Regions from separate parts of the Phytobacter palmae genome, predicted to be linked through region 3. Evidence: predicted binding sites of a transcription regulator. Region 3 holds the regulator's gene; each other region holds the start of a gene.
The links. Region 3 encodes PurR, which represses purine synthesis genes. Its sites were predicted from a motif close to CANGCAAACGTTTGCNTG; they were not measured.

Region 1: a site for PurR is predicted at 1,400-1,417, ahead of purM (phosphoribosylformylglycinamidine cyclo-ligase). Genes of this name have one in related genera too.
Region 2: a site for PurR is predicted at 1,153-1,170, ahead of purE (5-(carboxyamino)imidazole ribonucleotide mutase). Genes of this name have one in related genera too.

The regions. Positions count from the first base shown of each region.
Region 1 covers NZ_JBCIVJ010000012.1:95,895-98,162, reverse strand. The annotation lists gene purN (phosphoribosylglycinamide formyltransferase) at 1-260, opposite strand, end outside; gene purM (phosphoribosylformylglycinamidine cyclo-ligase) at 257-1,294, opposite strand; gene upp (uracil phosphoribosyltransferase) at 1,572-2,198, shown strand.
Region 2 covers NZ_JBCIVJ010000001.1:333,698-335,965, forward strand. The annotation lists gene ppiB (peptidylprolyl isomerase B) at 1-371, shown strand, start outside; gene lpxH (UDP-2,3-diacylglucosamine diphosphatase) at 374-1,096, shown strand; gene purE (5-(carboxyamino)imidazole ribonucleotide mutase) at 1,244-1,753, shown strand; gene purK (5-(carboxyamino)imidazole ribonucleotide synthase) at 1,750-2,268, shown strand, end outside.
Region 3 covers NZ_JBCIVJ010000015.1:121,200-123,467, forward strand. The annotation lists gene punR (DNA-binding transcriptional activator PunR) at 1-475, shown strand, start outside; gene purR (HTH-type transcriptional repressor PurR) at 492-1,517, opposite strand; gene cydH (cytochrome bd-I oxidase subunit CydH) at 1,816-1,905, shown strand; gene AAIG39_RS18195 (MFS transporter) at 2,072-2,268, shown strand, end outside.

The DNA of each region.
Region 1 (2,268 bases), on a different contig from region 3:
GCCAGCACAACGAGATCCGGAGCGTAAGCATCAATCTCCTGCATCAGTTCGCGGTCGAATGCTTCGCGACTGGCAAACTGAGAGGCAAGAAGCGCATGGGCGGGAATATTCGCTTCCCGCGCGCGCTCAAGGCCGAATGCGTCGGCCTTGTTACTGAATACTGCCCGGATGGTGCCATTTATTTTCTTCTGCTTACAGGCATCTATTATCGCCTGCAAATTGCTTCCGTTGCCGGAAATGAGCACCACAATGTTTTTCATTCGATGACCACGCGTTCACTGGAATCGGATGCTTTGATAATACCGATTTTCCACGCGTTTTCACCTTTGTCATTGAGGAATGCGATGGCCTTATCTGCTTCATCAGCAGGCAGAGCGATAACCATACCGACACCACAGTTAAAGGTGCGATACATCTCATGACGGCTGACGTTGCCTGCCGTTTGCAGCCAGTTGAAGACCGCCGGCCATTGCCAGGAGGACTCGTCGATCACGGCCTGGGTGTTGTCCGGGAGTACGCGCGGGATATTTTCCCAGAAGCCGCCGCCGGTTAGATGCGCGATGGCATGCACGTCGACATTTTCAATCAGTTCAAGGATCGATTTCACATAGATACGGGTCGGGGTCAGCAGGTGATCGGCCAGGGATTTGCCTTCAAGCTGCGTGGTTTCCGGGTCACAACCGCTCACTTCGATGACTTTACGTACCAGAGAGTAGCCGTTGGAGTGCGGACCGCTGGACGCCAGTGCAATCAGGACATCACCGTCGGCTACTCTGGAACCATCAATAATCTCTGATTTTTCAACGACGCCGACACAGAAGCCCGCCACGTCATAATCTTCGCCGTGGTACATGCCTGGCATTTCAGCGGTTTCGCCGCCCACCAGCGCACAGCCTGATTGCAGACAGCCTTCCGCGATACCATTGATTACGCTTGCGGCGGTGTCGACATCCAGTTTACCTGTAGCGTAATAGTCGAGGAAAAACAGCGGTTCTGCGCCCTGAACGACCAGGTCATTCACGCACATGGCCACCAGGTCGATACCGATGCTGTCGTGACGTTTCAGATCCATCGCCAGACGCAGTTTGGTACCTACGCCGTCAGTGCCGGAAACCAGTACTGGCTCACGATATTTTTGCGGCAATGCGCACAGCGCGCCGAAGCCACCCAGACCGCCCATGACTTCCGGACGACGGGTTTTCTTCACCACACCTTTGATTCGGTCAACCAGAGCATTGCCTGCGTCAATATCAACACCGGCATCTTTGTAGCTAAGAGAGGTTTTATCGGTCACTGCTTGAGTCCCCACGCGTTTGCTTGCGGTTCACCCGTCATATTTCAGGCTGTTACCCGAACTAATCCGGTTTTGGAAATAAAATTCGGCGCAATTCTAACAGTGAAGGCAAACGTTTGCGAGTCCATTATTTCAGGCCGCCGAGGATTCTTACGGTATACTCTTTTCCAGTCTGTTTGATCCGGATCAACGCCGCACCTGTAGCATGGCGGAAAAAAAGCGGTATAATCCGGCGATTTTTTTTGTGGCTGCCACCGTTTTGGGGAAGGAGAAGAGTATGAAGGTCGTGGAAGTAAAACACCCACTCGTCAAACACAAGCTGGGCCTGATGCGTGAAAATGACATCAGCACCAAACGCTTTCGTGAACTCGCCTCAGAAGTCGGTAGTCTGCTGACCTATGAAGCGACTGCTGATCTGGAAACTGAACGTGTGACTATCGAAGGCTGGAACGGCCCGGTAGAAGTCGAACAAATCAAAGGCAAAAAAATCACCGTAGTCCCTATCCTGCGTGCCGGTCTGGGCATGATGGAAGGGGTGCTGGAACACGTTCCGAGCGCACGCATCAGCGTAGTGGGTATCTATCGTAATGAAGAGACCCTGGAGCCGGTGCCCTACTTCCAGAAACTGGTTTCTAACATCGACGAGCGTATGGCGCTGGTCGTTGACCCAATGCTGGCAACGGGTGGTTCTATGATTGCCACCATCGACCTGCTGAAAAATGCAGGCTGCCACAGCATCAAAGTGCTGGTGCTGGTTGCTGCCCCGGAAGGCCTCGCTGCGCTGGAGAAAGCGCACCCGGACGTTGAACTGTATACCGCGTCCATTGACAAGGGCCTCAATGAGCACGGATACATTATTCCGGGCCTCGGCGATGCCGGCGACAAAATCTTTGGTACGAAATAAATGCTTTAAAAATCAAAAGCCGACTTTGAAAGTCGGCTTTTTTTTGGCGTAAACCAGAACAGAATCCGCC
Region 2 (2,268 bases), on a different contig from region 3:
ACCGTGTCATTAATGGCTTTATGATCCAGGGCGGCGGCTTCGAGCCGGGCATGCATCAAAAAGCGACCAAAGACCAGATCAAAAACGAAGCCAACAACGGCCTGAAAAACACCCGTGGCACGCTGGCCATGGCGCGTACTCAGGCGCCACACTCTGCAACTGCACAGTTCTTTATCAACGTCGTGGATAACGACTTCCTGAACTTCTCTGGCGAAAGCCTGCAGGGTTGGGGCTATTGCGTATTTGCCGAAGTGGTTGAAGGCATGGACGTTGTAGACAAAATCAAAGCCGTTCCAACCGGCCGCAGCGGTATGCATCAGGACGTACCGAAAGAAGACGTCGTGATTGAAAGCGTGACCGTTAGCGAGTAATCGTGGCGACACTCTTTATCGCAGACCTTCATCTGCAAACAGAAGAACCGGCGATCACCGCCGGTTTTCTGCGTTTTTTAGCCGGTACAGCCCGTCAGGCTGACGCGCTCTATATACTGGGCGACCTGTTCGAAGCCTGGATTGGCGACGACGATCCCACTCCCCTGCACCGCGACATCGCCGCCGCCATCAAGGCGCTTGTCGACAGCGGCGTTCCCTGCTACTTCATCCACGGCAATCGCGACTTCCTGCTCGGCAAACGCTTTGCGCGCGAAAGCGGCATGCAACTTCTGCCGGAAGAGAAAGTGCTCGACCTCTATGGCCGCAAAGTACTGATTATGCACGGCGATACGCTCTGTACGGACGACGCAGGCTACCAGGCGTTTCGCGCTAAAGTCCACAAGCCCTGGCTCCAGAAACTTTTTCTCACCTTGCCGCTCTTTGTTCGCCAACGTATCGCTGCAAAAATGCGGGCGAGCAGCAAAGCCGCCAACAGCAGCAAATCACTGGCCATTATGGACGTCAATCCGCAGGCAGTCGTTGCCGCAATGGAAAGACAGCAGGTTCAGTGCCTGATCCACGGTCACACCCACCGCCCGGACGTACATGAGCTTATCGCAAACGGCAAACCCGCCATGCGCATTGTCCTCGGCGCCTGGCACACTCACGGTTCCATGGTGAAAGTCACCGAAAGCGATATCGAGCTTATCCCTTTTCCGTTTTGAGAATTTGAGCCCCCGGATGAGCGCGCATCGCCACAGCAGATTGCAGCATTCATCGCTACGCAACCGTTTTCCTTGCCCGTTTTCCATGCTATTCTTTGTGCCCTCAAAAGCTGTCCGTAGTCACACCCACAGGAGTTTTCTTAACGCATGTCTTCTGCTAAACAACCGGCGCGTATCGCCATTGTCATGGGATCGAAAAGCGATTGGGCAACAATGCAGTTCGCCACCGAAATCCTCGATATCCTGAATGTCCCGCACCACGTTGAAGTTGTCTCCGCTCACCGCACCCCCGATAAACTGTTTAGCTTTGCCGAAAGCGCCGAAGAAAATGGTTTTCAGGTGATCATTGCGGGTGCTGGCGGCGCGGCGCATCTGCCGGGGATGATTGCAGCGAAGACACTGGTGCCTGTGCTGGGTGTACCGGTACAAAGCGCTGCCTTAAGCGGTGTGGATAGCCTCTACTCTATCGTCCAGATGCCGCGCGGTATTCCGGTCGGAACGCTGGCCATTGGCAAAGCCGGGGCTGCGAATGCCGCCCTGCTGGCCGCGCAAATTCTGGCCCAACACGACGCTGAACTGCATCAGCGGCTGGCCGAGTTCCGTCGTGCGCAAACCGACGAAGTGCTGGAAAACCCGGACCCACGGGGTGCGGCATGAAACAGGTTTGCATTTTAGGTAACGGCCAGCTTGGCCGTATGTTGCGCCAGGCAGGCGAACCGCTGAGCATCGCCGTGTGGCCCGTGGGGCTGGATGCGGACCCGGAAGCCGTGCCGTTTGCCCAGAGCGTGATTACCGCTGAGATTGAACGCTGGCCGGAAACCGCCCTGACCCGCGAACTGGCGCGTCACCCGGCGTTTGTAAACCGCGATGTATTCCCGATTATTGCTGACCGTCTGACGCAAAAGCAGTTATTCGACAGACTCGAACTTGCCACTGCACCGTGGCAGTTGCTGGCCGACAAAAGCGAATGGCCTGCGGTCTTTAATACCCTGGGCGAACTGGCGATTGTAAAACGCCGTGTAGGCGGTTACGACGGCCGTGGTCAGTGGCGTCTGCGTGCTGGCGAAACCGAACAGTTGCCGGATGACTGTTATGGCGAATGTATCGTTGAGCAGGGCATCAATTTTTCTGGTGAGGTATCGCTGGTGGGCGCGCGCGGCCATGACGGCAGC
Region 3 (2,268 bases):
TGGCGCAACTCAGGCAATTCCGGTCGGGGGCCGCTATACCTTTCGCGATATGGGCATGTTGAGCTGGAAATGTGTGGTTGCGCGTCATCATCCGCTGGCGGCGATGGCGTCGCCGCTCAGTGATGATACGTTACGGAACTGGCCATCGCTGGTGCGCGAAGATACCTCCCGTTCGCTGCCTAAACGCATCACCTGGCTTCTGGATAATCAGAAGCGGGTTGTCGCCCCTGACTGGGAATCATCTGCTGCCTGCTTGTCTGCCGGGCTATGCATTGGGATGGTGCCAGCGCATTTTGCCCGTCCGTGGATCGATCGCGGTGAATGGGTTGCGCTGGCACTTGAAAATCCTTTCCCGGACGCCGCCTGTTGTCTGACCTGGCAGCAGAATGATGCTTCACCGGCGCTGAGCTGGTTACTGGATTACCTGGGTGACAGCGAAACACTGAACAGAGAGTGGCTGCGGGAGCAGGAATGAACTGCTCCCGGCAGGATTAACGGCGATAGTCGCGGAACGGACCATCGGCAACCGAGCGGCGTTCAATCAGACGCGGATGCACTTCAATTGATTGTGACTCTTCACGCTTGTTCACGATGCGGTCCAGTAGCATGTTAAACGCGGTTTCACCCAGCGAGTCTTTCGGCTGGTGGATAGTTGTCAGTGAAGGGGTAAAGAAACGTGAATTGCGCACGTTATCATAACCGATCACCGAAATATCCTGCGGCACGCGCAGGCCCATTTCATCAGCCGCGCACAACGCGCCCATCGCCATAATGTCGCCACCGCAGAACACCGCAGTCGGGCGAGAAGACTGAGTCAGTATTTGTTGCATCGCACGATAACCGGACTCCGGCTCAAAGTCGCCCTGCACAATCCAGTTTTCCGGTACATTGATGTGGGCCTCTTGCATCGCTTTCATAAAGCCACTAAGACGGCCGGCTCCCGTGTTGCGCTCTAATGGCCCGGGGATAACGCCAATTTCGCGATGGCCGCGTTCAATCAGATAACGGCCGGCCATATAGCCACCGGCAAAGGCGTTATCGATTACCGTATCGGTAAAATCGGCTTTTGCTTCGCCCCAGTCCATTACCACCATAGGAATATGGCGATATTCCTCCAGCATGCTGAGTAACGATTCCGGGTATTCAGAACACATGACCAGCAGACCATCCACACGTTTTTGCGCCATCATCGACAGATAGGCGCGCTGTTTTTCCAGGTTATTCCAGGCGTTACCGAGAATAAGGGTGTAGCCTTTCTGGAAACAATTTTTCTCAACTGCTTCGATGATCTCGGCGAAATAAGCCGCTTCGCTACTGGTCGCCAGCAAGCCAATAGATTTCGTGTGATTGACTTTCAAACTGCGGGCAACCGCGCTGGGAGAGTAGTGTAATTCTTTAATCGCTGCCCAGACCGCGTTGCGCGTCTCTTCTGCAACGAAACGCGTCTTGTTAATTACATGTGATACGGTTGTGGTGGAAACGTTTGCTCGCTTCGCTACGTCTTTAATCGTTGCCATCAGATCTTACTCCAGACCATATCGTAAACTCCTGATAATACATAAGGTAAACGTTTGCCTTCCATCACCCTTTACCCATAGAAGGGATTGCAATACGCCGGGAAAAAGACACTGGACGTCAGGAGGGGAGTCAATGGCCGGTACGCTAATAAATTTAGCGTCGAATTTTGTCTGATCTTGACCAAAAGGGGAAGTGCTAAAACGTGTATCACTCTAAATCCTGCAAGATTTTTACGTTTATTTGTGCAAAAATGCGTTACATCACTTTTTGTGTGGAAATTAATAAGGAGAAAAATTGATGAGCACCGACCTGAAGTTTTCTTTAGTGACTACCGTAATTGTACTCGCCCTGATTGTTGCTGGCGGACTCACTGCCGCACTGCATTGATTTACCCCGGGGGAGAGCCCTCTCTCCCTCGTCTCTCCTGTCGATTGTCATCAAATCAGCAATAGTCTTTTCCCATTTCGCTAACTTCTGTTTTTTGTGATTGATGTCATACTTTTGACTTCTGTGACGGTGTCGCGCGTCGACACGGCAATTCCGGAGTCTATTTATGAAGATCAATTTCCCACTGCTTGCCCTGGCGATTGGCGCTTTCGGCATCGGTACGACCGAATTTTCACCCATGGGGTTACTGCCCGTTATCGCCCAGGGCGTGGATGTCTCGATCCCGGCAGCGGGTATGCTTATTAGCGCTTATGCTATTGGCGTCATGGTTGGCGCACCGTTAATGACGCTGTTGCTTTCCCA